3 regions of the Paenibacillus sp. FSL R5-0407 genome follow, and region 3 is predicted to be linked to each of the others. Evidence: predicted binding sites of a transcription regulator. Region 3 holds the regulator's gene; each other region holds the start of a gene.
The links. The regulator Rex, encoded in region 3, represses fermentation and respiration genes when NADH is low (regulators of the CRP and FNR family bind a similar motif). The targets are predictions, from matches to a motif close to TTGTGAAATATTTCACAA.

Region 1 (10,413 bases), 1.9 Mb from region 3:
GACGGCAAGATCGTCTACCTGGACGCTAACTACTGGTACCTTTCCGGGGGCGGCCTGTTGTCCGTACCGGAAATGTTGAAAGAAGTGCAAGAAGGAATTCAGTAATATAACGCAGGCCATATCTGTGATGCAGCAAGCAAGCCCTACGCTCTTATGCGTTGGGCTTGTTTTTTTTCGTTTGGACTTGTCTTACTATCAGCCTTGGTTCCGTTTGTTCCGTTTGGAATATTCACCGGGGATTACTTATATAATGGCAGTGAGAAATCGGAAGTTCAGGAGTTCGGGCGTTCATGATTTCCTCATCTAACCTTCATGCACTTTTTCATGCGGGCATGGTAGAATTTAATTCAGAACTTAGATTAAGTCTAAATACAATATCAAAGCCGAAAGGATGATTTATAGATGAACAGCAACAACAGATTGACGACGAATCAGGGAGCGCCAGTGGGAGATAATCAGAATTCGCGGACGGCAGGACAACGCGGTCCGACTTTGTTGGAGGATTACCATCTGCTGGAGAAGATCGCGCATTTTGACCGGGAGCGTATTCCGGAACGGGTCGTTCATGCGAGAGGAGCCGGCGCTCACGGGGTGTTCGTAACGGAGCGGAGCATGTCCGAGTTTACTAAGGCGCATTTCCTGCAGGAGGCTGGCCGCGAAACTCCGGTGTTCGTTCGGTTCTCGACCGTTATCCACGGTCAGGGCTCGCCGGAGACGGCGCGCGATCCTAGAGGCTTCGCGGTAAAGTTCTACACGGAGGAAGGTAACTATGATCTCGTCGGCAATCATCTGCCGGTATTCTTTATCCGCGATGCGATCAAGTTCCCGGATATGGTTCATTCACTGAAGCCTGCGCCGGATACGAACATTCAGGATCCGGCCCGGTACTGGGACTTCATGTCCCTGTCGACCGAATCCTCCCACATGATGACCTGGGTGTTCTCGGATAACGGGACGCCGGCGAACTACCGGCAAATGGACGGCTTCGGAGTTCACTCGTTCAAGTGGATCAATGCGGAAGGCAAGATTACTTATGTGAAATACACCTGGAAGTCCAAACAGGGAGTCGTCAATCTGTCGGCGGATGAGGTGCGTGAAGTACAAGGGCGAGACTTTAACCATGCGACACGGGATCTGCATGATCACATCGAGCAAGGGAACTTCCCGCAGTGGGAACTGAATGTGCAGTTGATGCCGGTAGAGGATCTCGATCTTTGGAGCTTCGATCCGTTGGATCCGACGAAGGTATGGCCGGAATCCCATTATCCGCTCATTCCAGTCGGCACGATGACCCTGAACCGTAATCCTGTGAACTTCTTCGCCGAAGTAGAGCAATCGGCATTTTCTCCAAGCGTACTGGTTCCGGGCATTGAACCGTCCGAAGATAAGCTGCTGCAAGGGCGGCTGTTCTCTTACCCGGATACGCAGCGTTACCGGCTCGGCGCGAACTATCTGCAAATTCCTGTCAACTGCCCGTATGCGCCGGTCCGCAATCATCAGCGCGACGGCTTGATGAATGTCATGCAGGACCCATCGCCGGTTAATTATGAGCCGAATAGCCTGGAAGAAAGTCCGAAAGAAGACCCGCATTACCAGGATAGCGTCGTTCCGGTAACCGGGCATATCGGCCGCGAGAAAATCGCCAAGACCGATGATTTTACACAAGCGGGCGAACTGTATCGCAGCTTTACTCCTGAAGAGCAGGCTAACCTGATCAGCAACCTGGTGAACGATCTGCGGCAGACGACGGAACAAACCCGGCTGCGCGCCATCTGCAACTTCTTCCGCGCTGACGTCGAGTACGGCATGCGGCTTGCGCAAGGATTGGGCGTGGACATCAGCGGGTTCATTCCGGCCGCTCCGGCTGCGGGAAGCCAAGAACAAGAGGCATAAACGGGATTGAAATCAATATGAAGAATAGAAAAGACGGAATCCGTGAAGGGTTCCGTCTTTTTTTGCAGTAATGTTATATGAGGGACCTTCCGCAAGCATGCTCGATGGATGGATGGATTGGATAATTTCCAAGCAATCCGCCGATTTTGAAGCCTGTAAGAGATTTGGTTGGACAAAATCCAAGCCGTGGTGCTTACGGAGAGCCATTTTGATAGTGTCGGGTCTCGTTGATTGGAAAACCTCCAATTAAGTAATGGGACGCGAACTTTCCTGGGGATTATGATTGGATTATATCCAATCACGCCGTAGTCGGGATGAAGAGATGATCTAGAAAAGATTCAAAACGGAAAGGGTGGGAATATGATCTCGAATAACTCGAGCAACTCGAATAACAGTCCTGTTATCACCTTAAGAGATTTAAGAATGAGATTTTCGGACAGGTACGTCTTGAACGGAATCGATCTGGATGTGAACCCCGGTCAAATTATTGGATACATCGGCCCTAACGGGGCAGGAAAGAGTACGACCGTTAAAATTATGCTTGGCCTGGTGGAAGGCTATACCGGCGAAGTCCGGGTTTTCGGCGAAAGCCCGAGCGACGGAGGCGTGGATTACAAGAAGCGCATCGGCTATGTGCCGGAGGTCGCAGAAGTGTACGATACGTTGACGGCACGGGAGTATTTGACGTTTATAGGCGAGCTGTACGGCCTGAAGCCAGCGGATGCGGAGAGCAAAGCGAGGCGACTGTTGGAGATGTTCGGGCTGAAGGATGTGTTTAACGTCCGGATCGCTACCTTTTCCAAAGGAATGAAACAGAAGGTGCTGATTATTTCCAGCCTCCTGCATAATCCGGATATTCTGTTTCTGGATGAGCCGTTAAGCGGCCTGGATGCCAACAGCGTGATGGTGGTGAAGGAAATTCTCGCCCTGCTGGCTGCCCAAGGAAAAACGATCTTTTATTCGTCTCACATCATGGACGTCGTGGAAAAGATCAGCGATCGCATCATTCTGTTGGATGGAGGGCGCATTGTGGCGGACGGCAGCTTTGAAGAGCTGAAGGGACAGAGCCAGGAGGGATCGCTGGAGCAGATTTTTAATCAGTTGACCGGATTTAACGAACATCAAGAGATCGTAGAGCAATTTGTGGCGATCGTGCAAGAGGTGTAGCCGATGAAAGAGATGAGAACGTTATGGGTGTTGGACCGGTTCAAAGGCGTCTTCGGAAAATTTGGAGTAGACTACCCCGTGATGCGCCGCATTCTCCAAATCAAGCTGACGATGGACGGAAGAAGAGTGCCCACTATTATCGGCAAGGCCAGGAACAAAGATCAGGCTGACAGCGGGAAGATAAACGGAACGGAGAAAAACCAGTTCTTCAGCTCTTTGTGGCTGTATCTGATTTTCGGTGCGTTCAGCTCCATGTTTGTGGGGCTCGGCGACAACTTTATTTTTCAGATGAGCCTGATTTTCGGCATATTCATGTTTATGATCATGACCTCGCTGATTTCAGATTTCTCATCCGTGCTGCTGGATATCCGGGACCGGAACATTTTGTCCACGAAGCCGGTGAACCGCAGAACGATTGCGATGGCCAAGATGCTGCATATCTGCTTCTATATGTTTTTCCTGACCGGGGCAATTGCGATCGTTCCGCTGGGTGTAGGACTCGTCCGGCATGGAATAGGATTCTTTCTGCTGTTCGTGGCCGAGTTAATCTTGATGGACCTCTTAATCGTCGTGATTACGGCGTTGATTTACCTGGCTGTGCTTAAATTTTTTGATGGCGAGAAGCTGAAGGACTTCATCAACTATGTGCAAATCGGACTCACCATCGTTATCGCGCTGGGGTATCAGTTGCTTATCAGGCTCTTCGACTTTGTTGATTTGCAGCAAGCGGTGTTTCAGCCGAAATGGTGGCAATTTGTCATCGTCCCGGTTTGGTTCGGCGCGCCGTTTGAGACGCTGCTGCACGGAGACAACAGTATACCGTACCTTTTGTTTTCGCTGCTGGCTTTATGCGTGCCGATCCTGACATTTCTGTTGTACATTAAACTGATACCGTCGCTGGAAAGGAATTTGCAAAAGCTTGCTGACCCGGGGAGCCGTAAAAAGGAAGGCGCCGGAAAATGGCTGAAATCCATTTCACATTTGCTAGGCTCAAGTCCGCAAGAAGAGGTATTTTTCAGATTTGCCTGGACGATGATGGGGAATGAACGGGAATTTAAGCTTAAAGTGTACCCCTCTATCGGCTTCTCGCTGATCTTCCCTTTCATCTTTTTGTTTACGAGCGGCAGGGAACACGGATTATCCGGATTACCGGGGACGAAGCTGCATCTGTTCATTTACTTTTGCGCCCTGTTGGTTCCGAACGTCATATTGATGCTGAAATATTCGCGCAGCTACAAGGCGGCATGGATTTACCGGGTTCTGCCGATCGGCGATCGCGTTCCGGTATACCGGGGAACCCTGATGGCGGCTGTGGTCCGGCTCATTTTGCCTCTGTATGCGGTAGAGGCCGTCGTATTTGCCATCCTTTTCGGGGGCAGAATTGTTCCCGATTTGATTGTGGCCGGCCTCGCTATCTTGGCCTATTCCGTGCTTAGTTTTGCTTATCTAAGCAAAGCGCTTCCGTTCTCCGAACGGTTAGAAACGGCTCAGCAGGGTGAAGGTATGCGCATGATTCCGCTCATGCTGCTGCTAGGGGGGTTCGCTCTGGTGCATTATGCGGCGACTTTGGTCAGCTTTGGCGTATATGTATATGCAGCGTTGCTGCTTGCGGCCAACTGGGTTTTATGGCAAAGAGCATTTTCCGTTAAATTGCCGTGAGGGAGCCCGTGCAACACAAATTAGGATTTTTTACGAAAAAGGCAGAGGTTATCCCACAAATTCACATTACTTAAGCGGGGGTTGGAAATGGACACATTGACTAAAGGCTCGGGGCAGGAACGACGCCAGGCCGGGCCTAGAATCAGCCGGGAGAAGGCAACCGTCGGGCATATGATTTTGATTTTTTGCAAAGGAAAGCACAGAGAGGTTACGAAGGAAGGCGGTTTATGCCAAGATTGCCGCGAGCTGCACCGTTATGCGATGAACCGGCTGACTTACTGCCGTTTCGGGGAAGAGAAGTCCACCTGTGTGGACTGTCCGGTTCATTGCTATGCTCCGGATCCCCGAGAAATGATTAAGGAAGTAATGCGCTATTCCGGTCCCCGCATGCTGTGGTCCCACCCCGTGCTGACGATCCGGCACATGCTGGACGGACGGAAATCCAAAGCAGTGACTAGCTGACACATTTTTTTCACAACCCTACAAATAAGAAGCAAAGTCGCGCCAGCACTGGGCTTTTAGGACTTTGTTCACTAATGTGACATCTATCATGTGATTCTTGTCACAAAATTATTACTTTTTACCCGTCTATCTTCATAATTCCGTGATAGAATTCACATTAGTTAAGAATTAATCTTGTTTGAAGAAAGTAGGGAAGAAAAATTATGGATCCGTTAGTGCTAGCGAGACTTCAATTTGCGGCGACGACGATTTTTCACTTCTTCTTCGTGCCTTTGTCCATCGGTCTGGTTCTTCTGATCGCCATCATGGAAACGATGTATGTCGTTAAAGGCAAAGAGGAATACAAGAAGATGGCGAAGTTCTGGGGCAAGCTATTCCTCATTAACTTTGCGGTGGGCGTCGTCACGGGGATTATTCAAGAATTCCAGTTCGGCATGAACTGGTCGGACTATTCACGGTTTGTAGGCGACGTTTTCGGAGCGCCTCTGGCGGTGGAAGCCCTGTTTGCCTTCTTTATGGAGTCTACGTTTATCGGATTGTGGATCTTCGGTTGGGATCGCTTGTCCAAGAAAGTCCACTTGCTCTGCATTTGGCTGGTAGCGCTCGGAACGACCATGTCGGCGTTCTGGATTCTGGCCGCCAACTCGTTCATGCAAAGACCGGTTGGCTTCGAGATCAACAACGGACGCGCAGAAATGAATGATTTCTTCGCCTTGATCGGCAACGGCCAGTTGTGGGTAGAATTTCCGCATACCGTGCTCGGTGCATTCGCCACCGGCGCGTTTATGATTACCGGCATCAGTGCCTATAAATTGCTGCGTAAGCAGGATGTTCAATTTTTCAAAAAGTCGTTCACGATTGCGGTCATTGTCGGCCTGGTGGCTTCTTTCTCCACCGCGTTGTTCGGGCACCAGCAGGCGCAATATCTGGTAGAAACGCAACCGATGAAAATGGCGGCTTCCGAAGGCTTGTGGGGCAAGAGCGGCGACCCTGCACCTTGGACGGTTTATGCACATATCGATTCTGAAAATGAAAAGAACAATTTTGAAATCAAGATTCCTTATCTGCTCAGCTTCTTGTCGTACAGTTCGTTCTCGGGCGAAGTCAAAGGCATGCATCAGCTGCAGGCGGAGTATGAACAAACTTATGGTCCGGGGGACTATATTCCTCCGGTACGCACGACCTTCTGGAGCTTCCGGATTATGATTGCCGCCGGATGTCTGATGATTGTGCTTGGGATGTACGGCGCCTATCTGGCATGGCGCAAAAAACTGGAGCAGCCGAATAAATTTTTCTACCGTTGCATGCTTTGGGCGATCTCGCTTCCGTTTATCGCCAATACGGCGGGCTGGGTTATGACAGAATTCGGGCGTCAGCCTTGGACGGTATTCGGATTGATGCAAACGAAAGACAGCATTTCGCCAAGCGTTACATCGGGGCAGCTGCTGTTCTCCCTGATTGCTTATTGCTTAATTTACACTGCATTGGCTATCGTGATGGTTTACCTGTTCGTGAAAACAATCAAGAAGGGTCCGAACGCCATAGCCGCTTCTGATGACCATTCGTCAGATCCATTCTCGAAGGAGGGATACCACCATGTCTCTTAATGAACTCTGGTTTGTGTTAGTGGCCGTATTGTTCATCGGTTTCTTCTTCCTTGAAGGATTTGACTTCGGGGTCGGAATGAGTACCCGTTTTCTCGCCAAGAATGATATGGAGCGCCGCGTCCTGATTAACTCGATCGGTCCGTTCTGGGACGCTAACGAGGTGTGGCTGCTGACCGCCGGGGGTGCGATGTTCGCGGCATTCCCGAACTGGTACGCCACCATGTTCAGCGGATACTATACTCCGCTCGTAGTTCTTCTGCTTGCCTTAATTACGCGCGGGGTAGCGTTTGAATTCCGCGGAAAAGTCGACAATGGAAAGTGGAAGGGAACGTGGGATGTCGCTATTTTCCTCGGCAGCCTGCTGCCTCCGTTCCTGCTCGGCGTCGTTTTCTCCGGCCTGCTTAAGGGCTTGCCGATTGACGGCGACATGGAAATGAAGGCTGGACTGTTCGATATGGTTAATATATATACATTAGTAGGCGGTATTACCGTAGTTGTGCTTTGCCTGGTGCATGGCCTCATGTTCACCTCGCTGCGCACGACCGGAGATTTACGGGATCGCGCCCGGAAGCTGGCACATAAGCTGCTGATTCCGCTGGCCGCCTTGTTCGTCATCTTTGCTGTCATGACTTACTTCCAGACGGATGTATTCGAAGTTCGCGCTTTGCCTCTCGGTTTGATGGCCGTAGTGGGTCTGGTCTGCTTCCTGCTTGCGGGAATGTTCATGACCAAGCGCAAAGACGGGTGGGCATTCGGCATGACGGGCGCTCTGACCGTGCTTTCGATCTCGGGCGTATTCGTCGGGTTGTTCCCTCGGGTGATGGTCAGCTCGATTAGTGAGGCATTTTCGCTTACGATTCATAACGCGGCCTCCGGTCATTACTCGTTGAAGGTTATGACGATCGTTGCTTTGACACTGCTGCCGTTCGTACTGGGATATCAGATCTGGAGCTACTTTGTTTTCCATAAACGTGTTCACGAAAAGGAGCATTTGGAGTACTAATGGGCCAGGGACTAATGAAATACAAAGGGATCAAGCCGGTAATGGCCGTTATGGCGGGCTTGACCCTGATTCAAACAATAGCAATTATATTGCAGGCTAAATGGCTGGCGGAGGTCATCTCCGCCCTGTTTGCCGGCGCTAAGCTGCAGGAACAGGCCGGTGGAATCGGCATGTTCCTGCTTGCTTTTATGGTCCGGCAGGGATGTGGAGTGCTGATGCAGAAGACGGCCTACCGGTTTGCCGAGCAGACCGGGCAATCCCTGCGGAAGCAAGTGCTGTCCAAGCTGTTTGAACTTGGGCCCCGGTTTGCCGGGCAGGAAGGTACGGGCAATCTCGTTACCCTCGTTCTTGAGGGCGTAACGAAATTTCGTAACTACCTGGAGCTCTTTCTGCCGCGGATGCTGGCGACGGGGATCACCCCGGCGCTGGTTTGGCTGTACGTCTTTACCCTGAACAAAACCTCGGCGGTCATCTTATTGGTGACGTTGCCGATTCTGATCATTTTTATGATTCTGATCGGTTTGGCTGCCCGCAAACAGACGGAGCGGCAATGGCAAACTTACCGTACGCTGTCGAATCATTTCGTCGATTCGCTGCGCGGGTTGGAGACGCTGAAATTTCTGGGGCGCAGCAAAACGCACATTGATTCCATCGAGCGGGTCAGCGATTCCTATCGTTCTGCAACGATGCGGACGCTCCGCGTGGCGTTTCTGTCTTCGTTTGCGCTGGATTTCTTTACAATGCTGTCCGTAGCCTCCGTGGCCGTAAGCTTGGGACTGCCGCTGGTAGAGGGCCGGATCGAGCTGCTGCCCGCGCTGACGGTGCTGATTTTGGCGCCGGAGTACTTCTTGCCGGTGCGGATGGTCGGCGCGGATTATCACGCGACCCTCGACGGCAAAGAGGCTGGCGCAGCAATGGAATCTATCATCGCCGCAGCGGAGGAAGAGGCGTCTAAGACGGCGCCGGTTCCGGCGGGAGCCGATTTGCGCTGGACGCCGCAAAGCACATTGGTGCTGCGGGGATTAGGCGTGAAACATGAGGCTGAGGAAAGCCAGGCTGATGGTGGCCAAGGTGAAGATGATGCGATAGAATCGGGAGCCAAGCCTTCCTTGGAGGGCGTGGATTTGGAGATTCGCGGAATGGGCCGGATCGGCGTGATCGGCGAGAGCGGCGCCGGCAAATCGACCCTGATCGATGTGCTGGGCGGATTTCTGCGCCCGACAACAGGAAGCATTGAACTGAACGGTACGGTGCTTGGCGATTTGAGCCCGGAGGCGTGGCGGGAGCAGATTACGTATATTCCGCAGAAGCCTTATATTTTCAGCGGCTCGCTGGCGGATAACATCTGCTTCAACAAGCCGGATGCTTCATCGGCTGAGGTGGAGCAAGCCGCGGAGGCCGCCGGACTCGGCACGCTGATTCGCAGCCTGCCCGGTGGGCTGGACGAGCCTATCGGCGGCGGCGGACGCCCGCTTAGCGGCGGTCAGGAGCAACGCGTGGCGCTGGCTCGGGCGCTGCTGAGCGAACGGCCGGTCATCCTGCTTGATGAACCGACGGCGCATCTTGATATCGAGACGGAATATGAACTGAAGGAGACGATGCTGCCCCTCTTCGAAGGGAAGCTCGTCATTCTGGCAACCCACCGTCTGCATTGGATGCAGGACATGGAACGGATCATTGTCATGGAGCAGGGGCGGGTTGCCGAAACGGGCACGCATGATGAGCTCTTGGCACGCCAAGGCGCTTATTATGAATTGACGGCATTGCAGCGGGAGGGATTACGATGAAGGCTCAGGGACAGCAGGGACAAGAACCGTGGATTACTCCTTATTTCCGGATGTATAACGGCCGGTTTGCGCTTTACCTGATTCTCGGCGTAATGACGCTGCTCGCGGCGTCGATGCTGATGTTTACCTCCGGCTTTCTGATTTCCAAGTCGGCGACCATGCCGTACAACGTCCTGCTTGTGTATGTGCCGATCGTCGGCGTTCGGGCCTTTGGCATCGGGCGCGCCGTGATCCACTATGTGGAGCGGCTGGTCGGTCATGATGCGGTGCTGCGGATTCTCTCCAAAATGCGGGTCCGTTTGTACCGCATTCTCGAACCGCAAGCTTTGTTTATCCGGTCCCGCTATCGGACCGGAGACATTCTCGGGGCGCTGGCCGATGATATCGAACAATTGCAGAATGTCTATATACGCACGGTGTTCCCGAGTCTCATCGCCTTGGTGCTCTATGCCGCGGTGGTGATCGCGCTCGGCTTCTTTGACTGGACGTTTGCTTTATTGATCGCCTTGTATATTTTCGTTCTTGTTGCCGTCCTGCCATATATCTCGCTGAAGCTGACCCGGAGGATGGACACGGAAGTGAAGCGGGAGCGGAACGGCTTGTACCAGAAGCTGACCGATGCCGTGATGGGCATCGGTGACTGGGTCATCAGCGGAAGATCGGACGTTTTCCTGCGCGAATACGAACGGGATGAAGCCGCCGTCATGCGCAAGGAGCGTAAGCTCAGATCCTGGGCCCGCTGGCGGATGTTAATCGGCCAGTTGGTGGTCGGACTCGCGGTCGTATCGATGATTTACTGGGCTGGCGGCCAGGCAGCGGCCGGCCGGATCGACTA
Region 2 (10,413 bases), 200 kb from region 3:
TATAATCCTGAGCAAATCTAATATTGTGCATCACATTCGTCCTCCTATAATAAGCTAGCCCGCTGCATTTTATAATAGAAACTAGTTTAATAAAAAGCCAGTTAAATATTGATTTTAATCATCAATTCCTGGAGGAGACTAACCATTTTTAGTCAACAAAAAAGCTGCATCAGCAGTCACTACAGACCGTTAATGCAGCTCTTAAGCAGCTTTATTTGCTTTTGAACGGGGTTATTTCTTGCGCACCGGTGAGATAAACCAGTAGGCCATACCTACGAATACGGCGCCGCCGATAATGTTGCCGAGCGTGACGGGAATCATATTATGAAACCATCCGGCAAGCGATATCGTTTCGGGGTGATTCGGCAGCATCATGGACAAGCTGAGCAGCGTCATGTTAGCCACGCTATGCTCATAACCACTCGCGATAAAGGCATAGAGACACCACCAGATCAGGACAAGCTTGGAAATGTCATCCTTCGCCCGGTTGGCCATCCAGATGGCCAGGCATACAAGCCAGTTACACAAAATGCCGCGGAAAAACAGTTCCATGACCGGGGCGCCCATTTTCTTGGCTGCAGCCGCAAAGATCAGATGTTCCGGAGCGGCGGTTTTGAACAAACCGGAGCCTACGATCAGTAAACTGAGGATAATCGCCCCCGCTAAGTTGCCGAGAAAGACGATTATCCAGTTTTTGAGGGTATCCGATACCGTGGTACGCTTAGCCAAAGTACTGGCAGTAAAGAACATGTTGTTCCCCGTAAACAGTTCGGAACCGGCAAAAATGACAAGTGTGAGGGCGAGCCCGAACGACATCCCCATAACCATACTCTGAAACGGTGACTTCACCGCGGCCAGCGGCGCACCCACGCTAAATATCAGGATGATGCCCAGTCCCACGTACGCTCCCGCCAGGAGCGTTGATACAAAGTACCGGGGCAAACTTTCATTCATCTTCTCTTTCTTTTTAACGGCTGCTTCCACAATGGATTCTACGCTTTGTGTAAACATTTGACTTTCCCCACTCTCTCTCCCAAGTGCGTTGCTATGCAGCAATCAAGCCGCTATACAGTTTGTAATTCCCCCGCGCCAATCCATACCTGCCCATCCTCTATCTTGACCGGCACCATTTGCGCCTGGCCGGTGTCCGGAGCTTGAACCAGACCGGTGGTCAGATCGATTTTCCAGTCGTACAGCGGATCGTACAAGTAATGTCCCGAAACAATCCCTTCCGCAAGCGGTCCGCCTTTCGGATGAGGATTCTTATTTACAGCTGCGAAAATCCGGTTATCGGAGAGGCGGAAGACGGCAATCTGCCGCCCCCCGATCTCCACTACACGTCCGATCTGTACCAGAAAATGATCCACAGCACCTACAGAAATAAATTCGTTATTCTCTTTAGTCATGTATCGTACTCTCCTTTCACTATTAACCAATGTTTACAGTTGATTACCAACTTCCAAGCGATTAAACAATTTGTCGCTGTTCTCGTTGTCGCGAATCGCTTTCTTCCACGGATCCTCTACTTGCTGCAGAGCAAATTCAATCCGTTCCATAAGCGCCTTCCGATTCTCAGGATTATCTACTACAGCGGTCTTGATCTGTTCCAGACCGATGCGTTCCACCCATTCCGAGGTTCTCTCAAGATAGTTGCCGGTTTCACGGTAGTACTGCATAACCGCACCGACAATTTCGATCAGTTCTTCATCGGTCTTCACTTTGCAGAGCGAATCCGCAAGCCGGGCTTTGATCCCGCCGTTACCGCCGACGAAAATTTCCCATCCGCCGTCATTACCGACGATCCCGATATCCTTCGTGCACGATTCCGCGCAGTTCCGCGGGCATCCGTTCACAGCCAATTTGAATTTGGCAGGGAAGTCGAGACGCTCGAATTTGCGTTCCAGCGTAGCCCCCATTCCCATCGAATCCTGGGTACCGAATCGGCAGAACTGCGAACCGACGCAGGTTTTCACCGTGCGCAGCGATTTAGCGTACGCATAGCCCGAAGGCATGTCGAGTTCTTCCCAGACTTTTGGCAAATCCTCTTTTTTGACGCCGATCAAATCAAGCCGTTGGCCGCCGGTTACTTTAACGACCTTCACATCGTATTTCAGCGAAATGTCCGCAATCCGTTTCAATTCTTCCGGTGTAGTCACACCGCCATACATGCGGGGAACGACAGTATAGGTTCCGTCCTTCTGAATATTCGCGTTCATCCGCTCGTTGACAAAACGCGATTCCTTTTCGTCTTCATGCGTATCCGGATTGATCATCCCGAGGTAGTAGTTAATGGCCGGCCGGCACTTCGAGCAGCCTTCCGGTTGGCTCCAACCCAGCACATTCATTACTTCTTTAGTTGTTTGCAGGCCCTTCTCCTTGATTTCGGCCACGATTTCATCACGGCTCAAGGTAGTGCAGCCGCAAATTCCTTGTTTGGCTGTTGACTTGAAGCCGTCCCCAAGCACATACTGCAAAATTTGCTCAACCATCGGTTTGCAGCCTCCGCAAGAACGGGTGGCTCCGGTACATGCTTTGATTTCATCAACCGTTGTCATACCTTGATTCGTAATTACATCTACGATCGTACCTTTGGTAACGCCGTTGCAGCCGCAGACGATTTCTTCATCCGGCATGCTTTCCACGGATGTGGTCTTCTTGGCCCCGCCGCCGCAGCAGCCGGTTCCCATCAATGTACCGTACAATTCATCCGTCATGACCGTTTTCTGTTTAATCAGCTTTTGCAGTTCAGCCGAATCCGTAATATCACCGAAGAGTACGGCACCGACCATAACTCCGTCTTTCAGCAAAATTTTCTTGTAGGTACGTTTCCAATCATCTTTATTCGCAATCACGGTGTGCTCCGGACCATCGATGAATTCACCGGTCGAGAACACGTCAACGCCCGAAATTTTAAGCTTGGTCGATACGACCGAACCTTCATACGGAGGGGCTTCGACGCCGCTAATGTGTTTAGCCAGCACCATGCCCTGTTCGAATAAAGGAGCAACCAGGCCGTAGCAGGTGCCACGGTGTTCCGTACATTCGCCGACCGAGTACACGCCTTCCATCGAGGTTTGCATATAGTCGTCAACAACAATCCCGCGATTGACGGTAATTCCGCTTTCCTTGGCAACCGCGACATTCGGTTTGATCCCTACCGCCATTACGACAAACTCGGCATCCAATACCGTATCGTCGGCAAACCGCAGGCCGCTGACTCTCGTTTCGCCCAGCAATTCGGCCGTTTGCGCGCCCATTTTGAATTTGATTCCCTGGCGCTCGAGCTCCGATTTCAGCATCGAAGCGGCTTGGTGATCAAGCTGACGCTCCATCAAGTCCTCCATCAAGTGAACGACCGTAACATCCATCCCAAGCTGAACCAGCCCTTTAGCTGCTTCAAGACCAAGCAATCCTCCGCCGATGACGGCTGCTGTACGGCAGGTTTTAGCCGCTTCAAGCATTTGATTGCAGTCTGCAATGTCGCGGAAACCAACTACGCCTTCTTTGTCGCTGCCTGGAATCGGCAAAATGAACGAGTTGGAACCTGTAGCAATCAGCACCTTGTCATAAGGAACCCGCATTCCGTCCGCGGTAACTACTTCTTTAGTCTGCTCATCGATTTTGGCAACCGTAGTTCCCGTATACAGCGTAATTCCATTCTCCCGGTACCAGTTCAAATCATTAAGCACGATATCATCGATCGTTTTGCTGCCTTCCAAAACATAAGACAACATAATCCGGTTATAGTTGGGGTGCGGCTCGCTCCCGAACACCGTAATATCAAATCTCTTCGTCAATTTCAAAATTTGTTCGACAGCGCTGATTCCCGCCATCCCGTTACCGATCACCACGAGCTTTTCTCTATCTGTTCCCATATTGGAATTGCCTCCTTCAAAATGCAATCGTTTCTTTGTCCACTAACATTTTCTTTTTCTTTAATAACTTAATTATAATTTAAAATTCAAAATACATTGTGATCTATTTCACACTAAATGTGAAACTTATCACAATATTGTTCATACATTTTTATGTTTTTCTATTGAAAAACACAATTTTTTCCCTCCTGCTCAAGGAGGGAAGGTCCATATTCCACTTTTCTCTGCTTATAAAGACGTGTAACGAGGAAACAAAATGTTATTTTCAAGGTGAATATGACTAAATGTCATCCCTTCCAGCTCTTCCAATCGTGCATAAGTCGTACGGTACGTCGTACAAGCATGCGCCGGCGGCTGAAAATCTCCGGTAATATCTCTCAAGCGTTTCAAAATCTTGCCTGCCCCGTCATGCTCCGCTTCCAATTCTGTAATCGCCGCAAGCATTTTATTTAGAACTTCTTGTTCTTGACCCAGTTCCCAATTTATCATTTTCGGAAAAACTTCCGCTTCTTCCTTGGCTGTATGTTCAAGCAGTTCGTTTCGGAGCTGGCCGTACAGTTGTTCTACTTCGACTAAATGAGGATCGTGCCCGCCATGTACGCGAGAGACCTTGATTACACTCTTATGCAGCTCCGGCAATTCTTCACGCAAATAAGCGTGATGCTTATTCACGATATGCCCGATAAGGGTTTGCGAATCCGCATCGGTCCAGGAATCCCTCTCCTCCGCATTCGGATGATCCACGGCCAGTTTTGCCAAATCGGATAGCAGTTCATCGACTTCCAGATTTCTTTCCTTTGCCGCCTCTTGAAGAGGCCGGTTACCACCGCAGCAAAAGTCAATTTTGCGGCGACGAAAATAATCTGCTGATTTCGGGAATTCAAGTACGATATCCCGGACTAAACTTTTCTTGTCGAATAGCAGCTTCTGCTCCATCACACCTATTCCCTCCTGTTTAGCATCTCTAATCAAACTATATTCAATTTAGCGTACCTTTACCCCCTGCTTTGTGATTGGCGTCACAAACCTTTTGTCCATTCTGCGCAAAAAAGCTTCCCAAGAGACATTAACTCTGGGAAGCTTTGAATCTGCCACTATTCATTTATGTGTTTTGGTGGATGTTATAACGTTATGACTTTAATACATCGTGGTCCACGTAGCGTTCGCCATTCAGTTCACTGATCAGCTCGATGGCTACTTTAGCGCCGTCACCCGCCGTAATAATCGTGTGAACGCTTACGCCGGCGACCGTACCAGCAGCCCATATCCGCGGATTGCTTGTGCGTCCGTTTCCGTCGGTATCGATCACGGTCTTGATTCTAGGTTCTCTGCCTTCCTTAAGCTCAAGGCCGATCGCCCCCGCCAATTCCGTCAATGCTCCGGTTGCCAGGATGACATGGGATGCCTCATAGCTTCGGCCGGATTCCGTCTTTACGGTCACTTTGGATCCGCCGTTCGTATCCACTACCGTAACTTTCTCCTCAATGAACTTGGCTCCGAACTTCTGGGCCTGCTCCCGACCGATTTTTAGCAAATCCGGTCCGGAAATGTCCTTGGCTCCATAGTGATTCTCAATCCATGCCCGTTTCGTCATACTGGCATTGCTGTCAAGAACCAGGGTTTCCTTCCCTGCCTTGGCCAGAAATAATGCTGCGCTAGATCCTGCTGGTCCCGCTCCGATTACTATTACCTCAGCCACAAGTACACCCACTTTCTATATAATTCGTGCCGCTCCGCTGCGGGATAACGGCACGTAGACTACTCGATCCACTGCTCAGCCCAGCATTGCACCTGTTCCATGACCGGACTTAGCGCTCTTCCTTTTTCCGTCAGTTCGTATTCAATGCGTACTGGAGTTTCGGGATAGACATGCCGGTCAACGATCCCCTCGTTCTCCAGATCCTTCATCCGTTCGGAGAGCATCTTATCGCTCATGGCCGGAATCCCGTTAGAAATGTCCTTAAAACGCTTGGGTCCGCTCATCAATGTATGAATGATCAGACCGTTCCAGCGTTTGCCGAGAATCACAAACGCGGATTCAAAACGTGGACACATCGCGAAATTATTATCTTCCATCTGAATTCACCTCTTAATATATAAACCGATATTGGAGCCGTATGAGACTTACAATTAGTTAGTATATTTCATCATAGCATATTTGATAAGGAATGAACACCTGCGTTTCACGCCACGTCTATCTTGAATTATACAACAATTCCTTGATATGAAAAAGCGGCTGCCGGGCGGCAGCCGCTACATGCTAAGTATATTTCGGTACCCGGAAACTTATACCCACCACATATCTGCGGCGGAATCCTCAATCAGGATTTGCTGTAGGTTTCGAACCGCTTTGGTAAATCCTTCTTCTGTGGACATCAATCCGTCCTCATGCTCGATGCTGACCACATAATCGTATCCGTGCAGTCTTAGAGCGCTGATGATATCGGCCCAGGTCTTGAGGTCATGACCGTAGCCTACCGTGCGGAATTGCCATGCACGGTCCAGCATTGCCGTATATGGCTGCATGTCCGTAATGCCATACCGGTTGACATTGACCGGATCGATCGTTGTATCCTTGGCATGGAAATGATGGATCGCGTTCTCCCGGCCCAAAATGGAAATCGCCTGCACCGGATCGATTCCTTGCCACCACATGTGGCTTGGGTCCAGGTTGGCACCGATGACCTCGCCGGCCGCCTCGCGCAAACGAAGCAGTGTAGCCGGCGTGTGCACGGAGAACCCGCCGTGCAGCTCAAGTCCGATTTTCACATGATGATCTGCGGCATATTTGCCCCATTCGGTCCAGTAAGGAATCACTTTGTTCTCCCACTGCCAATCCAGGACTTCCTTGAAATCATTCGGCCACGGAGCGACCGGCCAGTTCGGATACTTGGCGTCCTCATGGTCACCTGGACATCCGGAAAACGTATTAACAACCGGAACTTCCAGAAGCTCAGCCAATTGAACCGTCTTCACATACGCATCATGGAACTCTTTGGCAATTGCCTTTTGCGGATGCAGCGGGTTGCCGTGGCAGCTCAGCGCACTAATGGTGAGGCCGCGGGATTCCACCGCCTTCTTGAAGTTATCGCGTGCCGTTTTGTTCTCCAGCAGTTCGTCCGGGTTGCAATGCGCATTGCCGGGATGGCCGCCGGTGCCGATCTCCACCGCTTTTAATCCTTGAGCGGCTACCAGATCCAACGCTTCCTCAAGCGGACGTCCTCCAAACAGTACGAGAAAAACACCTAATTTCATATCCATACCTCCTCAGGTAACTGAAATGCTCTTTTCTATATAATAAGTTCATGTGTGCTGCATTAATCAAAATAAACGGTTTTGCCTGTTCTAGCCGATTCATAAATCGCTTCAAGAATTTCCGTTACGACGAGTGCCTGCTCGGGTTTGACAAGCGGTTCCTTGTCTTCAAGTACGGCTTCCACCCAGGCTCTGGCTTCGCGTACCGCGTCCGTTTCCTGCTCGCCTTCAAAGAAAGCTACGCCGCCGGAACCGAAATCAACTTTCGTTTCATACAAACGGCTCATTTTTTCGCCATTCAGACGCAAACCGTCATTCATATCGGCTCCGCCTTCCGTTCCGCACAACAAAGTTCTCGCTTCTCCGAAATCCAGTACGTTAAGCGCCCAACTGGACTCCAGCGCAATCGTCGCTCCGTTCTTCATGGTAATGAAGCCGAAGGCGGAATCCTCTACTTTAAATTGCTCCGGATCCCAAGGACCGAACGCATTGGCCGCATTCTCTCGGCTGCCAAGCTTGTGGAATACCGAGCCGGTAACGCTTTTCGGTTCGTAATTGTCCATCAGCCACAGGGTCAAGTCCAATGCGTGGGTGCCGATATCGATCAGCGGTCCTCCGCCTTGTTTCTCTTCGTCGAGGAACACGCCCCAGGTTGGAACCGCACGGCGGCGGAGCGCCAGCGCCTTGCCGAAGTAGATATCGCCGAGCTCCCCGTTCTCGCACAACTGCTTCAGGTATAAGCTGTCGCTGCGGAACCGGTTCTGATAGGCGATGCTGAGCTTCTTGCCGGTACGTTTAGCGGCATCCAGCATTTGACGGGCTTGTTCAGCCGTTTTGGCCATCGGCTTCTCGCACATAACATGTCTGCCGGATTCCAGCGAAGCTACGGTAATCTCGGCATGGGAATCGTTTGGCGTGCAGACATGCACGACATCAACATCGCTTTCTTCAAGCAGTTTACGGAAATCAGTGTACACCTTTGCGCCTTCAATGCCGTATTCGGCAGCCGCCTTGGCTGCGCGTTCTTCAACGATATCGCAGAAGGCCGTCATTTCCACTTGCGGCTGCTTGGCAAGGCTAGGCAGATGTTTGCCGTTTGCGATGCCACCGCATCCGATAATTGCAACTTTTAATGTTTTAGACATTGAGTTTTCCTCCTTTTTGTGCGTAATCGCGTACCCATTTCATGCTTGTCGCGATACTTTCCAACGGTTCATTTGCGCAATAATCCTGTTCCACTACAATCCAGCTCACTCCCGCATCAATCGCAGCATCCGCAATGTCCGCAATAGGAATTTCACCCTTGCCGAGCTCCACCGTTTCCGCTGAGCCGTCAGGTTTTGTAATCATGTCCTTTAGATGGAGCAGCGGCATGCGACCCTTGTACTTGGAGATGTATTCCAGCGGACTGAACCCTGCGTAGCTGACCCAGCAGGAATCCAATTCCACTTGAATCAATTCAGGCGGAATCTGCGAATAGATCGCGTCGAGCACCGTCTCATCACCAAGCTTCTGGGTCAATTCAAACTCATGGTTGTGATAGCAGAGTACCATGTCCTCCTCGGCGCAGCGTTTGCCGATTCTTTTCAAATCCTCAATCACTTCCGCCCAGCGGGTGCGGTCAGCTTCCTCCAGGAAAGGAAATATAAGATAGCGGTTGCCGATTTCTTTATTGTAAGCGATTTCCCCATCCAGCGCATCGCGGAGCCTTGCATAAGGAGTATGAGCCCCCAGCGCGGCCAAACCGGTTTCCGCCAATATGGACTTAACCTGCTCAGCGGGACGTCCGTAATAACCGGCGAACTCCACACCTTGATAACCGAGACCGGCCACTTTGCGAAGGGTACCTTCGAAATCCTGTTCCATCGCATCGCGTACTGTATAAAGTTGCAATCCTAATTGTACCATTTTAAGTCACCCCGTATTTATTTTTTGACTATTTCATTTCAATAGCTCTGGCCTCTACCAAACGACCATCCTTATCAACCTGCAGCCGGCCCGCACTGCCCAGTTCAACATGTCGGCCCTCTCTGGAGGACTGCTCAAAGGCATGCATCGCTTCCAGCACATGATAGGCTACTATGCCGCTCGCCTGGTGCTCTACGCCTTCGAAGATGGCCCTCGCCATATCTTCAAGCCCTCTGCCCCGTTCATTCGGTCCGGACTCGAATACGGGCGCCAGTACTTCCCACTCCTGCGATCCATGACGGCGGACTTTGACTTCACCGTTAAAATAGTTCGGATCCGGAAGAGATAACGTTCCTTTGGTACCGTAAATTTCGATCCAGGGCAACGTGCTTCCGCCCGGAATGTCAAAGCTCATCACCATCGTGCCGACGGCTCCCCCGACAAAATCGAGTGTTCCGCTGTAGTGCGTTGCCGTCCGTACCGGAATGCTTTGTCCGGCCCGTGGACCCGATTGGATCACCCGCTCCGGAAGCGGGCTTCCCGCACTGCCGCTGATCCGGCTGATCGGTCCAAGCAGCTGCACAAGGGCCGTCAAGTAATACGGACCCATATCAAACATCGGCCCTCCGCCTTCCGCATAAAAGAAGTCGGGGTTAGGATGCCAATCCTCCGGGCCTGCTCCCATCATAAAAGCGGTTGCAGCTACCGGCTTGCCGATCCATCCGTCTTGGATAGCCCGGTGGCTCGTCTCAATGCCCGCTCCCAGAAACGTATCCGGGGCACAGCCGACACGCAGATGTTTTGACGCCGCCAAATCTAGGGTCGCTCTCGCATCCGCCAGCGAAACAGACAATGGCTTTTCCACATATACATGCTTGCCACTGTTCAGCGCACTCAGGTTTACCGATGCGTGAGAAGACGGAATCGTCAGGTTCAAAATAAGATCGATATCCTGCCGCTCCAAAAGTTCTTCCACAGTGCATACGTTTGCAATCCCGTATTCTTCTGCCCGCTCCTTCGCTTTCTCCGGCAATAAATCCGCCAGGGCGTGAACTTGGATCACGTCACTCTGCGAAAGATAAGTTAAATAGGCAGGGCTGATATTGCCGCAGCCAATAATTCCTAATTTCATTTTTGTCATTCTCATCACTCCTCCCGAAGCGATACGGATGTCAGTCGACTCTTCTACATGGTATTTCAATTTGCATCTTTGTAAAATGAATAATATGATTGAAACATGAACAATCTGGTCATTATTTTTTGAGAAGCACAGGAGAATGCCCCTTATGGATCATCTAAACCTGCAAATATTGCTAGCCGGTTATTCGGTGCACAGAAAGCCGTTCCATAGCATCCAGCCTGACGGATTAGATAG
Region 3 (10,413 bases):
CATGATGTACTGAAATACGGCTCGGATTACCGGGAGAAGCGGTTCGTCAAAACTTACGCCGATATCGGTGCCGAGATTCGCACTGGCATATCACAATATGTAAGTGAAGTGAAGGGCAAAGCGTTTCCGGAAGAAAAACACGGGTTTGCCGCCGAAGACGGTGTGATCGAGCAATTATACGGCAAAGGGAAGGTGGAGTCCCGGTCATGAAAGTGTTTAGAGAGATCAGGGAACTAAAGGAATACTTAAAGATCGAGCGGATTAAAGCCGCTAAAGATAGAAAATTTCCCAAAACGGGACTTGTTCCTACGATGGGATTTCTGCATGAGGGCCATGCGAGCTTGCTGCAGCGGGCACGTCAGGATAACGAAATCGTCGTTCTTAGCATTTTTGTGAATCCGATCCAGTTCGGACCGAATGAGGATTTCGACCGCTATCCCCGCGATGAAGACAAGGATCTGGCGCTGGCTGAACGCGAAGGCGTGGACGCCGTGTTCCTGCCAAGCGTGGAAGAAATGTATCCCCATCCTACGGCGACAAAGATCAAGGTGGAGGGATTGACGGAGCGGTTGTGTGGAGCTTCACGCCCGGGACATTTTGACGGAGTGACGACTGTCGTGGGCAAACTGCTTCATATTGTTCAGCCTACTAACGCATATTTCGGACAAAAGGACGCACAACAGGCGGCGGTGATCGCGCAAATGGTTCAGGATCTCAATTTCGATGTCGAGATCATACCTTGTCCAATTATCCGCGAGAGCGACGGCGTCGCGTTAAGCTCGCGTAACGTGTATTTGAGCGCTGAGCAGCGGGAAGCAGCCAAGGTGTTATCCAGAAGCCTGCAGAAGCTGCAGTCCGGCGTGGAAGCCGGTGAGAGCATTACTGCGGGGGAAGCACTCAAGGCATTGACGGAGGCGATTCAGGCCGAGCCACAGGCGGTAATCGATTATGTGGAGATTGTCCATTATCCGCGCTTGAATCCTGTTGAGGAGTCGACAATTCTCAAGGATGCGAAAGAACCGGTCCTCGTTGCGCTGGCCGTAAAATTCGGAACGACGCGCTTAATCGATAACGTAATTTTGATGAAGAAGGGAGAGGCGCTGCATGTATAGAACGATGATGAAATCGAAAATTCACCGCGCTACCGTAACGGAGGCGAATTTAAATTATATCGGCAGCATTACGATCGACGAGAGCTTGATGGAATCGGCCGATCTGCTTGAAAACGAAAAGGTGCAAATCGTCAACAACAACAATGGTGCCCGGCTGGAAACCTATGTTATTCCGGGACCGCGCGGAAGCGGGGTCATTTGCTTGAACGGAGCCGCTGCACGGCTGGTGCAACCCGGCGATCAGGTCATTATTATCTCCTATGCACAAATGTCGCCGGAAGAGCTGAGAAGCCACAAGCCTACGGTCGTGTTCGTGGACGAGAATAACTTTCCGGTCGAAACCGCGAGCCAGGAGCTGCACGCGACGGTACGCTAACCCCTTCGTATGCAATTAATGCCTCCGGGAATGAAAAGCCCGCCAAAGACAAAAAATGAACGTAAGGCTCAAGCTGCTTTCATTTTCGTTAAAGGTGGGATGCGAATGATGTTTCAGCATGTATTTGCGGAAATGAATGACATGTTGGATGAAATCGTGACCTTATACCCTGTTGCCCAAGGCGACCAGAAGCAAGAACTGGCTAAGAAATGGCATTTGCTCAAGCATATGAGTGACGGCATTATTGAGGAATGGCTTAATTTTGAAGAGAAAATGGGCGATTTCCGCCAGAGCTGGGCAAGTCCGGACAGCGGAAAAAGCGCCCAGCTTCCCGAAATGAATTGCGCTGCTTTTATTAAAGGACAAGGGTATTATAAACTTTTAATGTTTTCCCAGGCATTGCCTCAGTTTGAGATTTCTTTGGAAACCTATCCAGAAAGCACGGTGGTTCGAACCTATTTGGCGATGTGCCATATGCATCTGGAACAGTTTGGAGAAGCGGTTGCTCATTTCTGGAAAGTGCTGGAGGGTTCCGGTAGTAAACGACTTCGTTCGATTATTTATAACGCGCTCGGCTGCATTGAAGCCCGGCAAGGCGTGCGCACGAAAGCGAAGGAATATTTTACTTTGGCCCATTATCATGATCCTTCGCTGCCCGAGCCTTTGGCCAATCTGGAAGCCTGTATGAAGAGCTCCGGGAAGCTCCAGTACGGAAACGAATTGACGTCGCTGCTGTAATGTAATCCGGTCACCTGAGTTACAAAAGCCATGATTCAGAAGAGCGGTGCATGTCCCCTTTCAATGGGGGAGCATCGCTCTTTATTGTGTCCGCATTGCCGGGGATACCGTCTACACCGGAATTTTCAAAACGGCTTACTTCTGTTATGCTGTAAAAGAGACTGGAACGAAAGGGACTTTGGAACTCATGAAATATGCCGTACTCGATTTTGAAACGACGGGGAACCAGTCCTCTGATGAAATTATTCAAGCAGGGCTTGCCATTATAGATGAAGATTTGAAAGTATCCCGGGTCTATAGTTCCTATGTGAAGCCGGGAATACCCATACCTCCCTTTATTACGGGACTTACGGGAATTTCGGAAGACGATGTCAAGGATGCGCCGGATCTGGACGAAGTCATGATGGAAATGGTGCCGTTACTTGACGACGCCGTTCTTGTGGGACATAACGTCGCTTTTGATTTTAATTATTTACAGAGTGCACTCGATAAAACCGGGTATCTGCCTTTTACGGGACGCATTCTCGATACGATGGATTTTTTGAAAATATTTTTCCCTTCGTTGACCACTTATCAGTTGGGAATGGTCGCATCCGAGTTTGGGGTAGAGCATGACCGGCCCCACCAGGCGGATAGCGATGCTTTGGCGACCGCGCTCATTTTCTTGAAATGTCTCGAGGAACTGGCCGATTTGCCGCTGATTGTCTTGCAAAGGTTGTCAGACCTTTTTGCCGGAGAAGACAGCGATCTGGGCTGGTTTTTTGATGCCATGCTTCAAGAAAAAGAACGGGAGGCCGATCAAAGCCCTGACGGTTATACGTATTACCGGCAGTTTGCGCTGCAGGTGGAGGACTGGATGGACATCGAGCCTGCCAGAAACTCCATGCTTGGCAATCCGCTTCGCGATGTGTCCTTTGAGCAATTCATGGAGCAGGTCCGGGAGAAGCTGCGCGCCAAGCTGCCCGATTATGAGGAGCGCGAAGCACAGAACCTGATGCTGAACGAGGTGACCCGGGCTTTTGACGAAGATAAGCACTTGCTGATCGAGGCGGGGACCGGAACGGGTAAATCGCTCGGATATTTGCTGCCGGCTATTTACCACAGCGTGAAGAATGATGAGAAGGTAATGGTCAGCACGCATACGATCAACCTCCAGGAGCAGCTGAGGGAAAGGGATGTGCCCCTGTTGACGGAGGTCGTGCCTTTTCCGTTCAGCGCAGCCGTATTCAAGGGAAGACAGCATTATTTGTGTTTGCGCAAATTTGAACATAAAATTAATAGAAGAGACTTTGCGACACCTAAAGAAGAGGTGATGACGGCCGCCCAGATGATCGTATGGCTGGCCCATACGGAGACGGGCGACGACGAGGAGCTGAACCTTGGAAACCGTGGTGGAGATTTTTGGGAAACGGTGGCGAGTGAATCGGACTCGTGCCTTGGCCGCTCTTGCCCGTGGTTCCGCAAATGTTACTATCACAAGGCCAAGCATGAAGCGGGTGTTGCCGATGTGGTCATTACGAACCATTCCAAGCTGTTCACCGATATTCAAGCCGGCCACCAGCTGCTGCCTGGATACGAACGTCTGGTAATTGACGAAGCGCATCATTTGGAAGAAGTGGCAGGCAAGCATTTGGGACTTCAAATGAAGTATTTTACCGTTGTCCATACGCTCACCCGGCTGTTTAAGGATAGTAATACCGGGCAATTCCCGAATCTGCGCAGTATGCTGCAGCAATCGGGAAGTGAGAAATCTGCGGAATGGTGTTCGGTTATTGACGGATTGTATCCGACCCTTGTGGATGTGAAGGAGAACTGGGATCGGCTGGCCGAGCTGATGTTTACGCTGATGCCTGAACGCAGCGATGCAGCGCCAGGGGATCCTGGACAGTTTGTGCTGCGCTTGCTGCCGCAAAAGAAACCGAAGGCGTGGGATACGCTTGCCGCGCTGGAGAATCAAATTTTTGTGGCTATGGGCGACGTTCTCCGCAAAGGCGAGCGGATGATCAACGAGCTTAAGGAAGACGACCATGATTACGGCTATGAGAGCCTGATCACCGATATTAGCGGACTCTTGAAGGATCTCGGAACCGAACGCGATGCGCTGCGATTTTTTATTAAGCTGGAGGACGAGAATACGGTATACTGGATAGAAGGAAACGGTAATTACCGTAGCCGGTCCCTGCAAATTTTCGCGGTTCCGATCGACGTGAGCGCGCAATTGAAGGGTTATTTCTTCGACAAAAAGAAAAGTGTAGTCATGACCTCGGCTACGTTGTCGGTCGACAAATCGTTCCAGTATATGATAGATCAGCTTGGATTAACCGAAGCCGCGGCGGAGGACAGACTGATTACTTCGATGCTGCCTTCTCCGTTCAATTACCGGGAACAGGCGCTGCTGGTCATTCCGCGGGACTTTCCGAGCGTAAAGGGAAGTGTAGGGGACGATCATTTCGTGGCTACTCTGGTTCAGTCCCTCGCCGACACAGCGGTGGTAACGAAGGGCCGTATGATGGTCCTGTTTACTTCGTACCGGATGCTGAGGCAGGTATATGATCCTTTGAAGGAGCTGCTGGCCGGACAAGGAATTACCGTGATCGGGCAGGGAATGGATAGCGGAAGCCGGACCAAGCTGACCCGTCGCTTCCAGGGACAACATGCTTCGGTGCTGCTCGGAACGAGCAGCTTCTGGGAAGGCGTGGACATTCCGGGGGAAGCTCTGACGAGTCTCGCTATTGTCCGTCTGCCTTTTCAGCCACCCAACCACCCGCTTGTGGAGGCAAAGAGCGAACGGCTGCAGCAGCAGAAGAAGAACCCGTTCATGAAGCTGTCCGTTCCGCAAGCCGTCATTCGGTTCAAGCAGGGCTTCGGACGTCTGGTCCGGTCTTCGCAGGACCGCGGGATCGTGGTTGTTTACGATACACGCATCTTGGAATCTTACTACGGGAAATACTTTTTATATTCTTTGCCCGGACCGAAAATGGAGCATATGCCGCTCGGGCAGATGATTCCGCGAATTTCGGAATGGCTGAACGCAGAGGAACAATAAACGTTCTTCAAATCGCGCCTATTAGGGGGATAACCAAATGAAATCGGAAAAAATTTCTGACGCCGTAGTACGCAGATTGCCGGTGTATTTACGTTTTCTTAATGAACTGAGCCGCCGGGAGGTCCCGACGGTTTCTTCCCAGGAGCTTGGACAAAAGCTGGATCTCAATCCGGCGCAAATCCGTAAAGACCTGGCTTATTTCGGCGACTTTGGCCGAAAGGGGATCGGATATGACGTTTCCTATCTGATCGAGAAAATCCGCCAGATTCTGAACCTGGACCAGCAGATCAACGTGGCTTTGATCGGAGCCGGTAATCTCGGACAAGCATTGTCGAATTACAACGCTTATTTGAAGGACAATATGAAAATCGTCGCCGTATTCGACGCATCCCCTGGTAAAATCGGTACCCAGATCAACAATATCACGATTCAACCGATCGAAGATCTGGTGGATACGGTAAGAGGCAATCAGATCCGGATCGGAATTATTACGGTTCCCGCACCGGAAGCCCAGCGAGTAGCTGACCAGCTTGTGGCCGCTGGAATTGGGGCTATCTTGAATTTTGCGCCCACGATCCTTAAGGTACCTTCTGAGGTGCGGGTGCATGCGGCCGATTTCACAACCGACTTGATGAGTCTTGCTTATTATTTGAACGGAGGAAAGGAACATTCGGAACATGAATCGGAAATGGTTGATTAAAGACGGAACCTTCGCCGTGCCGGACCGGGAGAAGCCGGTCATTCGCGGATATATGCTGGTAGAAGGCAGCACGATTACTTATATAGGCGAACAGCGTCCGGAAGAAGGCGTGGAGGGCGCCGAAACCTTCGACGGTAAAGGCCTGCTCTTCTTGCCGGGACTCGTCAATACCCATGGTCATGCCGCCATGTCTTTGCTTCGCGGTTATGGGGATGACATGGTGCTTCAAACCTGGCTGCAGGAAAAAATGTGGCCGATGGAAGCTAAATTTACCGGGGAGGATGTCTACCGCGGCACAGCATTGTCCGTTCTGGAAATGCTGAAAGGCGGAACAACGACCTTCCTGGATATGTACGATCACATGGACCAAGTGGCTTCCGTTGTCGAGCAATCGGGGATCCGGGCGGTACTGACGCGCGGAGTCATCGGGCTATGCCCGCCTGACGTTCAGCAGCACAAGCTGGATGAGGCGGTGGCTTTTGCCCGTAATTGGCATGGTAAAGCGGACGGGCGGATTACGACGATGATGTCGCCGCACTCGCCATATACCTGTCCGCCGGATTATATCGAGAAGATCGTTCAGGCGGCACATGACCTGAATCTGCCGCTGCATACGCATATGTCGGAAACACGGGCCGAGGTCGAGCAGAACGTAGCGGATTACGGATTGCGTCCGGTTCAGCATTTGTTGAACCTGGGATTGTTCAGCCGTCCGGCACTTTTGGCACATGCTGTGCATTTGACGGATGAGGAGATCGAAATTTTGGCGGCGCACAATGTGGCCGTTTCCCATAACCCGGGCAGCAATCTCAAACTGGCAAGCGGAGTTGCCCGCGTACCGGACCTGCTTAAAGCGGGCGTAACCGTATCCCTGGGCACAGACGGACCAGCTAGCAATAATAACCTAGATATGTTCGAGGAAATCCGCCTGGCAGCTCTTATTCACAAAGGAGTCTCGGGCGACCCGACCGCAGTTCCGGCTGCGGAAGCGCTCAGAATGGGTACGGAATACGGAGCGAAATCGCTCTTCCTTCAAGATACGGGCAGACTGGCCGCGGGCATGAAGGCGGACTTCATCGCGCTGAATACGGAGCAAGCCCATTTCTTGCCGCGGACGGATTATATTTCCCATGCCGTTTACTCGGCGGGTTCGAAGGATGTCGAGCATGTTTGGGTGAACGGTAAGCAGGTAGTTAAGCACGGAGCTTGTCTGACACTTGACGAGGAGAAGGTCCGGTTTGAAGCCCAGGCTGCCTTTGAGGGCCTGTTAGGCCGATAACATGCCGCAGGGTATGAAAGAGAAACCGGAATAAGCCGGCATCGGGGAAAGGAAGAGTAGGTTGAAGAACAGAACCAAATGGATCCTGCTCTCCATTGTGATTTTGGTGCTGGTGCTCATTGGCCTTCACCGCTTTTATCTGTATGTCCACGAGGATATATGGCAAGGAGAGAATGAAGCCGTTCAACGGGCCAGACAGGAAGCCGGACTGACGGAAGCCGAAAAAGTGTGGAAATCGGTCTGGGACAAAGTATGCTGGGTAGTGGAAGGCAAGGATGCAGACGGACAAGAGATCATGGTCTGGCTGCCGGAGGGCGGGCAGGCTGAAGTAAAGCTGCTGTCCGAGGGCGTATCGGAAAGCCAAGTCCGTACAATCATACATGATCAATATCCCGGTATTGAAGTCGTGCGGCTTTTGCCGGGTATCTACAACAATGAATTGGTTTGGCAGCTTTTTTATAAGGAAAAGGCGCATCATTATTACCGTTTTTTCCGGTTTAGCGACGGCCAGGCGTTGGAAGAGGTATTCACATTGCCGAACCGGTAAATGTTGCATAAGAAATGATAACAGCCTTGCGCTGAATTCATGGACCTGTCAAGCGGTCCGTGCTTCAGTGCAAGGCTGTTTTTAGAGCACTTTTATAAAAATTTTAAATATATTCACAACTTTATTCGATAATGTATATACGATGTGATATACTCATATTTGTAAGTTTGATATATATACTAATGTGGTTTTAATGTATTATTTGATATATGAATTTAATATTACATCAAGGGGGATTATGCCGTGAAATTGCGCGTTGGACCAATTATCGCGAGCGTGGCTGTTTCCGCGACTCTATTATTCGGAGGATGGTTTGCCTATAAACAATGGGCTGTCGAGAGCCCGTTTGAAAATAAATTGAATCAATACGAGGGTGTGAAGAGCGTCCAAACAGATATTACCCAGAAACAGGCCCTGGTGAAACTTAATTTAGAACCGGGAACCGATTTTGGCAGTCTGGTGAAGCAAATTCAGAATGACGGCCGCAAGTGGATCGGAAATCGGGAGTTGAAGCTGGAAGTGCAAGATAACGCATCTCAGGAGCTTAACGATTTGTGGGAAGAGGCGTTGTTCCCGATCGCGCAGGCGATGGAAAATAAAGAGTATACCGGTATTACCGACACTCTGGATAAATTGCGGGAAAAAGACAGCAATTTGTCAGCCAAGGCTGAAATGGACGATCGGAACGTCTATATTACGTTGAGTGATGGACAAGCGAGCAAATTTATTATTTTACCTCGCGTACCGCAGAATATGGGGGTGTGGCCGAATGCGTAAGTGGATGCTGGAGCTGGCGGCCGGGTTTGTACCCGTCCTGTTCATTTTCCTCGCTTTTATCGGATATAATGCCATTCCGCTGCTTGTCGGCATAGTTATGCTGGGGGCATTGTTCGCGGCGGTCAAGATGCGCGGCGGCATCGTTGCCACGGCTTCCCAGGAACGTAAACGCAAAAAAATCGGCTCGTCCAATTTGACTTTCGACGAAATCGGCGGGCAAGACAGCGCCAAGCAGGAATTGCGCGAAGCGCTTGATTTTATGGTTCGGCATGAAGAAATCAAAAAATTCGGCATTCGGCCGATTAAAGGGATTTTGCTGACGGGGCCTCCGGGAACCGGTAAAACCTTGATGGCCAAGGCTGCGGCTCAGTATACAAACGCCGTGTTCGTTGCGGCATCGGGTAGTGAATTCGTAGAGATGTACGTAGGGGTCGGCGCCAGCCGGATCCGTGACTTGTTCAAAGATGCGCGCACTCGCGCGGCTAAGGAAAATAAAGAGAACGCCGTCATTTTTATCGACGAAATCGATGTGATCGGCGGCAAGCGGGAAGGCGGCCAGCAGCGCGAGTATGATCAAACGCTGAATCAGCTGTTGACCGAGATGGACGGTATTTATACGTCCGAAACACCGCGTATTCTACTGATTGCGGCAACCAACCGTAAAGAGATGCTGGACAGCGCTCTGCTGCGTCCAGGCCGGTTCGACCGCCATATTCAGGTCGATCTGCCAGACAAGAAGGGACGCCGTCATATCCTCGAGCTGCACGCTAAGAACAAACCGATTTCGTCCGACGTCAATCTGGAAAAGGTTGCCGAGGAATCGTACGGATTCTCCGGTGCCCAGCTCGAGAGCGTCATGAATGAAGCGGCGATTTACGCCATGCGCGATGAGAGCAGCGTGATTGATCAGCGTCATCTGTCGATGGCGATCGATAAGGTCATGATGGGTGAGAAGACGGACCGTCAATCGACGGAAGAAGAAAAACGCCGGGTTGCCGTTCACGAACTGGGACATGCCGTAGCGGCCGAAGTCGTGGCACCGGGCAGTGTGAACCAGGTAGCGCTTAGCCCTCGCGGCAGAGCACTCGGTTATGTAAGACATAATCCGCAGGAAGAGAAATACCTGTATACGAAGCAGTATCTTGAAGGGCAGATCATGATCGCCCTCGCTGGAGCGGCGGCGGAAGAAATCTATTACGGCGGACGGAGCACCGGCTCGAGCAATGATTTCGAGCAGGCGCTGAACCTGGTGCAGACGATGATGACTTCCGGCCTTACTTCACTCGGGATCATCCATATGGATATGGTCACCAAGGAAGTGCTGATGAACGAGAATTCCAAAATTCTGGACGACCTCGGAGCAAGGACAAAACAGCTTTTGGTCGACAATTCAGCTGTGTTCGATCAGTCGTTGGAAATCCTTCTAAGAGAAGAACGGCTCTCCGGAGACCAATTCCGTTGTCAATTTCGTGACAGCTTAACTTTACCGGCATAATTCTTTATGCCGGTTATTTTTTTTTACTTTTCGGCCGTGCTAAGATATTATTATATGTTGGGTATAAAATGATGTATTATTCGACATCAGGGGTACAATATTATGGAGAGACCATGAAAGGATGGAGCGAGAGGACCATGAACTTCAAAAAAATAGGTGTCATTGGTGGCGGCACGATGGGCCAAGGGATCAGCGAAATGCTGGCAGCCAAAGGACTCGATGTGCTACTCGTTGAAGAAACGACCGAAAAATTAAACCATGCGTATAGCATGATAGAAACGAGTCTGGACAAGCAGCTTGAGAAATGGGCGATTACCAAGGCCGAGAAAAAGCTGATCTTGAA

Region 1: the regulator Rex is predicted to act here: its motif matches at 5,270-5,287, upstream of NYE70_RS15950 (cytochrome ubiquinol oxidase subunit I).
Region 2: the regulator Rex is predicted to act here: its motif matches at 4,883-4,900, upstream of ric (iron-sulfur cluster repair di-iron protein).

Annotation. Positions count from the first base shown of each region.
Region 1 covers NZ_JBBPAX010000001.1:3,338,922-3,349,334, reverse strand. Annotated here, with positions in the region: gene NYE70_RS15975 (siderophore ABC transporter substrate-binding protein) at 1-105, shown strand, start outside; gene NYE70_RS15970 (catalase) at 403-1,893, shown strand; gene NYE70_RS15965 (ABC transporter ATP-binding protein) at 2,317-3,060, shown strand; gene NYE70_RS15960 (hypothetical protein) at 3,064-4,719, shown strand; gene NYE70_RS15955 (nitrous oxide-stimulated promoter family protein) at 4,807-5,181, shown strand; gene NYE70_RS15950 (cytochrome ubiquinol oxidase subunit I) at 5,385-6,788, shown strand; gene cydB (cytochrome d ubiquinol oxidase subunit II) at 6,778-7,791, shown strand; gene cydD (thiol reductant ABC exporter subunit CydD) at 7,791-9,578, shown strand; gene cydC (thiol reductant ABC exporter subunit CydC) at 9,575-10,413, shown strand, end outside.
Region 2 covers NZ_JBBPAX010000001.1:1,601,838-1,612,250, forward strand. Annotated here, with positions in the region: gene NYE70_RS07845 (GNAT family N-acetyltransferase) at 1-31, opposite strand, end outside; gene NYE70_RS07850 (formate/nitrite transporter family protein) at 232-1,011, opposite strand; gene nirD (nitrite reductase small subunit NirD) at 1,065-1,406, opposite strand; gene nirB (nitrite reductase large subunit NirB) at 1,440-3,875, opposite strand; gene ric (iron-sulfur cluster repair di-iron protein) at 4,104-4,811, opposite strand; gene NYE70_RS07870 (FAD-dependent oxidoreductase) at 5,005-5,574, opposite strand; gene NYE70_RS07875 (winged helix-turn-helix transcriptional regulator) at 5,634-5,951, opposite strand; gene NYE70_RS07880 (sugar phosphate isomerase/epimerase family protein) at 6,162-7,130, opposite strand; gene NYE70_RS07885 (Gfo/Idh/MocA family protein) at 7,193-8,275, opposite strand; gene NYE70_RS07890 (sugar phosphate isomerase/epimerase family protein) at 8,268-9,038, opposite strand; gene NYE70_RS07895 (Gfo/Idh/MocA family protein) at 9,067-10,179, opposite strand; gene NYE70_RS07900 (AraC family transcriptional regulator) at 10,325-10,413, shown strand, end outside.
Region 3 covers NZ_JBBPAX010000001.1:1,405,379-1,415,791, reverse strand. Annotated here, with positions in the region: gene panB (3-methyl-2-oxobutanoate hydroxymethyltransferase) at 1-210, shown strand, start outside; gene panC (pantoate--beta-alanine ligase) at 207-1,112, shown strand; gene panD (aspartate 1-decarboxylase) at 1,105-1,488, shown strand; gene NYE70_RS06865 (tetratricopeptide repeat protein) at 1,597-2,226, shown strand; gene dinG (ATP-dependent DNA helicase DinG) at 2,414-5,272, shown strand; gene NYE70_RS06855 (redox-sensing transcriptional repressor Rex) at 5,310-5,972, shown strand; gene NYE70_RS06850 (amidohydrolase) at 5,950-7,251, shown strand; gene NYE70_RS06845 (cell wall elongation regulator TseB-like domain-containing protein) at 7,313-7,798, shown strand; gene NYE70_RS06840 (hypothetical protein) at 8,042-8,575, shown strand; gene NYE70_RS06835 (AAA family ATPase) at 8,568-10,070, shown strand; gene NYE70_RS06830 (3-hydroxyacyl-CoA dehydrogenase family protein) at 10,208-10,413, shown strand, end outside.